Regions from separate parts of the Nocardioides sp. JCM 18999 genome, predicted to be linked through region 2. Evidence: riboswitches for the same ligand, from Rfam matches in the RefSeq annotation. Region 2 holds a riboswitch; the other holds the start of a gene.

Region 1 (3,401 bases), 1.7 Mb from region 2:
ATCGCCTTCGCCCAGCAGGGCGTCGTGCCACCGCGACCGCTGACCCACGACCTGCTCGGAGACGTGATCACCGCGCTGGGCGCCGAGGTCGCCGAGGTCAGGATCACCGAGGTCCGTGACAACGTCTTCTACGCCGTGGTCGCCTTCGACAACGGCGTCGAGGTCTCGGCCCGTCCGTCCGACGCGATCGCCCTGGCCCTGCGGGTCGGCGCGCCGGTCCGTTGTGCCGACGGGGTGCTCGCCGAGGCGGGGGTCTACATCCCCGAGGGCGGGGACGATGACGAGGCCGACGCCGAGGCGCCCGAGGTCGATGCCGCGGAGGAGGTCGAGCGGTTCCGCGAGTTCCTCGACCACGTCAGCCCGGAGGACTTCTCCACCGATTGAGCAGGTTCGGCACCAACCCTGAGTCTCAATCTGAGGTTGAGGGTTGCGACACGCCGGGAAGGTCTTTGACCCGATGGGGGACGAGGCCTACGGTGAAGTGTCTCTGTTGTAACTCCACCGGTGAGATTCCCTGATCGGGATGACCCGGACTTCCCCTTTCGGAGTTACGCTCAACGGAGTAGACCTCACGGAGGACAACGTGTTGGAGCACGAGCAGGAGAACGGCCAGAGCGCCGAGGTACTCGCGGCCGCCGCCGAAGCGGACGAGCAGGGCCTGCTGTTCACTGATGACGTCTCTCCGTTGCCCAGTGACGCGGGTTACCGCGGACCGACGGCCTGCAACGCGGCCGGCATCACCTACCGCCAGCTCGACTACTGGGCCCGCACCGGCCTGATCGAGCCGAGCGTCCGTGGTGCCAGCGGTTCGGGCAGCCAGCGGCTCTACTCGTTCCGCGACATCCTGATCCTCAAGGTGATCAAGCGCCTCCTCGACGCCGGCATCTCCCTGCAGCAGATCCGCACGGCCGTCACCCACCTGCGTGAGCGCGGCACCGACGACCTCACCCGCGTCACCCTGATGAGCGACGGTGCCTCGGTCTACGAGTGCACCAGCAACGACGAGGTCATCGACCTGCTCCAGGGCGGTCAGGGCGTGTTCGGTATCGCGATCGGTGGCGTGTGGCGCGAGATCGAGGGCACGCTGTCGGCCCTGCCGAGCGAGCGTGCCGCGGACGACGAGTCCACGGGGTCCGTCGAGGGCGACGAACTCGCCGCGCGTCGGGCCGCCCGCAAGATCGGCTGATCGGCTGCGCTAGACTCAGCGCTGCTACGAAGGCCGCGCGGGAGAGTCCCGAGTCGGGCGCCGAAGGGGCAATTCCTCCCCGGAATCTCTCAGGCACCACGACCGCGCGGACATGGCGAGTCTGAAGTCCCACCGTCGGGGCGACAGAGGGGGAGGGTGATCACCCCTACGCCCCTGGAGGTCTGAGTGACCGACTCGCCCACGCTCGCCGAGCTCGACGCCGCGTCCCCGTTCGTACGTCGCCACATCGGTGTCACCACCGAGGCCGAGCAGACCATGCTCGCGCGACTCGGCTTCGGCTCGCTCGACGAGCTGATGGCCGCCGCTGTCCCGGCCGGCATCCGCAGCCACGAGCAGCTCGACCTGCCGCCCGCAATGAGCGAGCAGGCGGTCAGCGCCCTGGCCCGTGAGCTGGCTGGACGCAACAACCCGGCGGAGTCGCTGATCGGCCTGGGTTACCACGCCACCATCACGCCGCCCGTCATCCGGCGCAACGTGCTCGAGGACCCGGCCTGGTACACCGCCTACACGCCGTACCAGCCCGAGATCTCCCAGGGCCGCCTCGAGGCCCTGATCAACTTCCAGACGATGATCGGGGACCTCACCGGTCTGCCGGTCTCGAACTCCTCGCTGCTCGACGAGGGAACGGCCGCCGCCGAGGCGATGACCCTGGTCCGCCGCGCCAACAAGGCCAACGGCAACGGGTCCTTCGTGGTCGATGCCCGCGCGCTGCCGCAGACCATCGAGGTCGTGCGCACCCGTGCCGAGGCGATGCGGATCGACGTCATCGTCGCCGACCTCGCCGACGAGCTCCCCGAGGGCTCGATCGCCGGTGTGCTCGTCCAGTACCCCGCCGCGGACGGGTCGCTGCCCGACCTCGGTGCGCTGGTCGCCCGGATCCACGAGCGCGGTGCCCTCGCGGTCGTCGCCGCCGACCTGCTGGCCCTCACGGTGCTGGAGTCGCCGGGCGAGCTCGGTGCCGACGTCGTCGTCGGATCGGCCCAGCGGTTCGGCATCCCGCTCTTCTACGGTGGCCCGCACGCCGGGTTCATGGCCGTGCACCAGGGTCTGGAGCGGCACCTGCCCGGACGCCTGGTCGGGGTGTCGATCGACGCCGAGGGCCGGCCCGCCTACCGGCTCGCGCTGCAGACCCGGGAGCAGCACATCCGCCGGGAGAAGGCGACCTCCAACATCTGCACCGCCCAGGTGCTCCTGGCCGTCGGTGCCGCGATGTACGCGGTCTACCACGGTCCCGAGGGCCTGACCGACATCGCGCGGCGCACCCACCGCTACGCCGCCGTGGTCGCCGCGGGCCTGCGTCGCGCCGGCCTCGCGCTGGTCTCGGAGTCGTTCTTCGACACGATCACCGTCGCGGTGCCGGGCGGGGCTGCGGCTGTGGTCGAGGCTGCCCGCACCGCCGGGTTCCACCTCCGTCTGGTCGACGCCGACACCGTCGCGCTCTCGACCTCCGAGGTCACCTCTCGGGCCACGGTCGTCGGCGTCCTCACCGCGTTCGGTGCGGTGCCGGCTGGCACCGACGTCGAGGGTCTCGTCGACGAGCTCGACCGGACCACCGCGTCGGCGATCCCGGACGCCCTGGTGCGCCGGACGCCGTTCCTCACCCACGAGGTCTTCGGCGCGCACCGCTCCGAGACCCAGATGCTGCGCTACCTGCGCCAGCTCTCGGGGCGTGACTACGCGCTCGACCGCGGCATGATCCCGCTGGGTTCGTGCACGATGAAGCTGAACGCCACCACCGAGATGGAGCCGATCAGCCTTCCGGGCTTCGCCGACCTGCACCCCTTCGTCCCGGCCGAGGACGCCTCCGGCTACGCCGTCCTGGTCGCCGAGCTCGAGGGGTGGCTGGCCGAGGTGACCGGCTACGACCGCGTCTCCATCCAGCCCAACGCCGGATCCCAGGGCGAGCTGGCCGGGCTGCTCGCCATCCGTGGCTACCACCTGGCCAACGGCGAGGGTCAACGCGACGTCTGCCTGCTGCCCTCCTCGGCGCACGGCACCAACGCCGCCTCGGCGATCATGGCCGGGATGCGCGCGGTCGTGGTCAAGTCGCACGAGGACGGCACGGTCGACCTCGACGACCTGCGCGCCCAGTGCGACCTGCACAGCGACGACCTCGCGGCGATCATGGTCACCTACCCGTCGACCCACGGGGTCTACGAGGAGGGGATCACCGAGCTCTGCGAGATCGTGCACT
Region 2 (3,401 bases):
ACGTTGGTCGCCCCTCTTCGAGGACCTCCGCATCGCGGTCACCTGCGACTTCCTCGCCGCCGAGGCCCCGACGGACCCACCGACCCCGGCGACGACCGAACCGTCCGACCCGACTCGTCCCCGGGTGGCGTTCCGCCGACAGGAGCTGGTCACCCTCACCACCTGGACGGTCACCCGGGACACGGCCGGCGGCCCCTACGCGCTGGCGCCGACCAGCGTCGAACGCAAGATCGTGGTCCGCTCCGACCGCGAGGACGAGTTCCTCCCGCTGCTGGCGAACAAGGACGAGGGAAGTCTCGCGATCACCTTCGACGACGACGGGCTGGTGGCCTCGGTCACCTCCGACCGGACCGATCCGAAGGTGAAGCAGAACCAGGCTCTGGCCACCCTGCCCGCAGCGGCCAAGGACGCCTACGAGGCCGGAGCCGCGCTGTCCCAGCCGTTCACGTCCGGCGCCCGGGTGACCGAGAAGGAGAACCGGGCGAAGCTGAAGCCCGCGTCCGCCGATCCCCTGCAGGACCTGCGAGACGACCTCGAGCGAGCCGAGCTCGAAGCCCGGCTGGCACGGGCCCGGACGGTGATCTCCGACCCGACCCGCGGTGTCTTCCTGCTGACCGTGACGGAGAACCCGCCCAGCTGAGGGGGCACCGTCACGGTCGTTGCCCGCGGGCCCATACTTGGCCACCATGACCAGCCTCCAGGCCCACGCGACGGTGGAGGGAGTGCTCGCCGCATGGCAGGAGCGCCTCGTCGCGGCCAGCCACAGCCTGCACGCCCACCCCGAGCTCGCCTTCGCCGAGCACCGCTCCGCCGAGGTGGTCGCCGACCTGCTCCGCAGCGCCGGATTCGCCACCGAGGTCGGCGTCTACGGTCTGGACACCGCGATCGAAGCGGTCCGCGGCACCGGGTCCCTCACGGTCGCGGTCTGCGCCGAGTACGACGCCCTCCCGGGAGTCGGTCACGCCTGCGGGCACAACGTCATCGCCACCGCCGGGGTCGGCGCGGCGATCGCGTTGGCCGAGCTCGCCGACGAGCTCGACCTGACCGTGAAGCTGCTCGGCACGCCCGCCGAGGAGGTCGGCGGCGGCAAGGCCCTGATGCTCGAGGCGGGTGCGTGGGAGGACGCCACCGTCTCGTTGATGATCCACCCCGGACCGGACCTCACCGTCCCCACCCGGGACTGCGGCTCGCAGGGCCGTGACCGCTTCCGGGTCACCTTCTCCGGCCGCGCCTCGCACGCCGCGGCGGCCCCCGACGGGGGGATCAACGCCGGTGACGCCGCGACCGTCCTGCACGTCGCGCTCGGCCTGCTGCGCCAGCAGCTGCCCGACGGCGTACGCCTCTCGGCCGTCACGCTCTCCGGCGGCGACGTCTCGAACATCATCCCCGCTACCGCCGTCGTCGAGGGTGAGGTCCGCTCCACCGACGGCGAGGTGCAGCGGGTGCTCAAGGAGAAGTTCCTGGCCTGCGTCCAGGGCGCCGCGATCGCCACCGGCTGCACGTACGAGGTGGTCCCGGTCGACCCGATCTACGAACCCCTGGTCCAGCACGGCTTCCTCGCCGACCGCTTCGACGCCGCGATCGAGCGTCAGGGCCGGGTGATCAACACCGAGCTCGGCACCCTCACCGGCGGCTCCACCGACATGGGCAACGTCAGCCAGGTGGTGCCCTCGATCCACCCGATGCTCGCCGTCCGTGGCGCGTCCGGGATGCCGCACACCGCCGACTTCGCCGCCGAGACCGCCTCGGCCGGAGCCGACGAGGCGATCATCGTCGGCGCGACCGCGATGGCCTCCGCGATCGTCGACCTCGCCCTCGACCCCGAGGCCCGCGCCGCCGTCCTCGAGCTGCAGCGGCAGCGCCCCGCCGGCGCCACCCGGGTCCCCGCGAACCGCCCTGACGAGCAAGCCGAGGAACCCACCGTCTAAGGTCTGCCGCACAACTGAAGACACATCGCCGATCAACGTGCAGCGGGAGAGTCCCCGCCCTGCGCGGGGCGCCGAAGGAGCAACTCTCCCCGAGAAACTCTCAGGCCCCCTGACCGCTGCATCGAGGCGAACTCTGGAAAGTCGTTCCCACCCACTGCGGGAACGCACCGACGGTGAAAGCCGCCCCCCCTCACGGGATCGGGCGGTGAAGCTCTCAGGTCCCATGACAGAGCGGGGAGGCATCCATCCGCCCGCCGGTTCCGCCGGCGCACGCCAGAGAGCCTCCACCCATGACGTCCCGCCCCACCCCGCTGCACGACCTCCACGTCGAGCTCGGCGCCCACCTCGCCGACTTCGCCGGCTGGGCAATGCCGATCCGGTACGGCTCCGAGACCGCCGAGCACCACGCCGTCCGGACCACCGCCGGCCTCTTCGACCTGTGCCACATGGGCGAGATCGAGGTCACCGGCCCCGACGCCGGCCGGGCCCTGGACCACGCACTGGTCGGTCGGCCCTCGGCGATCCGGGTCGGCGGCGCCCGGTACTCGATGATCTGCGCCCCCGACGGCGGGATCATCGACGACCTGGTCGTCTACCGCCTCGCCGAGGAGCACTACCTCGTCGTCGCGAACGCGTCGAACGTCGACGCCGTCTTCCCCGCCCTGGCCGAACGGGCCACGCAGTACGACGCCGACGTCGCGAACCGCTCGACCGACTGGGCCCTCCTGGCAGTGCAGGGTCCGGCCTCGGCGGCCATCGTCGCCGCGCTGACCGACCTCGAGGTCGAGGCACTGAAGTACTACGCCATCGACCGCGGCACCCTGGCCGGCGTCGACGTCCTCCTCGCCCGCACCGGCTACACCGGCGAGGACGGCTTCGAGATCTACTGCTCCCCCGCCGACGCGGTCGCGATCTGGAACGCGCTCACCGCGGCCGGTGCCGAGCACGGGCTGGTCCCGGCCGGGCTGTCGTGCCGCGACACCCTCCGACTCGAGGCCGGGATGCCGCTCTACGGCCACGAGCTCGACCTCTCGACCACCCCGTTCGAGGCCGGCCTCGGTCGGGTCGTCGTGGCCGACAAGCCCGACGGCTTCGTCGGCGACGCAGCCCTGGCCGCCCGGCGCGAGGAGGGCCCGCGCACCTTGCTGGTCGGCCTCGTCCCGGAGGGGCGCCGCTCCCCGCGCGCCGGCTACCCGGTCCTCGACACCGCGACCGGTGACGTGGTCGGCGCCGTCACGAGCGGGTCGCCGTCGCCCACGCTCGGCCACCCGATCGCGATGGCCCACGTCCGCCCCGAGCTGGCCGCACCCGGCACCCGGCTGTCGATCGACGTGCGGGGCACCGCCGTCGCGGCCGAGGTCGTCGCGCTGCCGTTCTACGTCCGCGCCCGCTGAGCACCACCCACCCACCGAGCAGCACGAAACCAGCCAGGAGAGACCCATGACGATCCCCACCCACCTGTCCTACACCGCC

What was found. Region 2 has a riboswitch for glycine ahead of gcvT (glycine cleavage system aminomethyltransferase GcvT). Riboswitches for the same ligand answer to the same signal wherever they lie in the genome.
Region 1: another riboswitch for glycine. It lies ahead of gcvP (aminomethyl-transferring glycine dehydrogenase); the one in region 2 lies ahead of gcvT (glycine cleavage system aminomethyltransferase GcvT).

What each region holds. Positions count from the first base shown of each region.
Region 1 is NZ_AP043887.1:1,457,011-1,460,411, forward strand. Features, by position in the region: gene ACZ5J1_RS07065 (bifunctional nuclease family protein) at 1-384, shown strand, start outside; gene ACZ5J1_RS07070 (MerR family transcriptional regulator) at 584-1,186, shown strand; glycine riboswitch at 1,215-1,301, shown strand; gene gcvP (aminomethyl-transferring glycine dehydrogenase) at 1,373-3,401, shown strand, end outside.
Region 2 is NZ_AP043887.1:3,111,136-3,114,536, forward strand. Features, by position in the region: gene ACZ5J1_RS15435 (hypothetical protein) at 1-640, shown strand, start outside; gene ACZ5J1_RS15440 (M20 family metallopeptidase) at 687-1,928, shown strand; glycine riboswitch at 1,962-2,054, shown strand; glycine riboswitch at 2,055-2,168, shown strand; gene gcvT (glycine cleavage system aminomethyltransferase GcvT) at 2,219-3,322, shown strand; gene gcvH (glycine cleavage system protein GcvH) at 3,369-3,401, shown strand, end outside.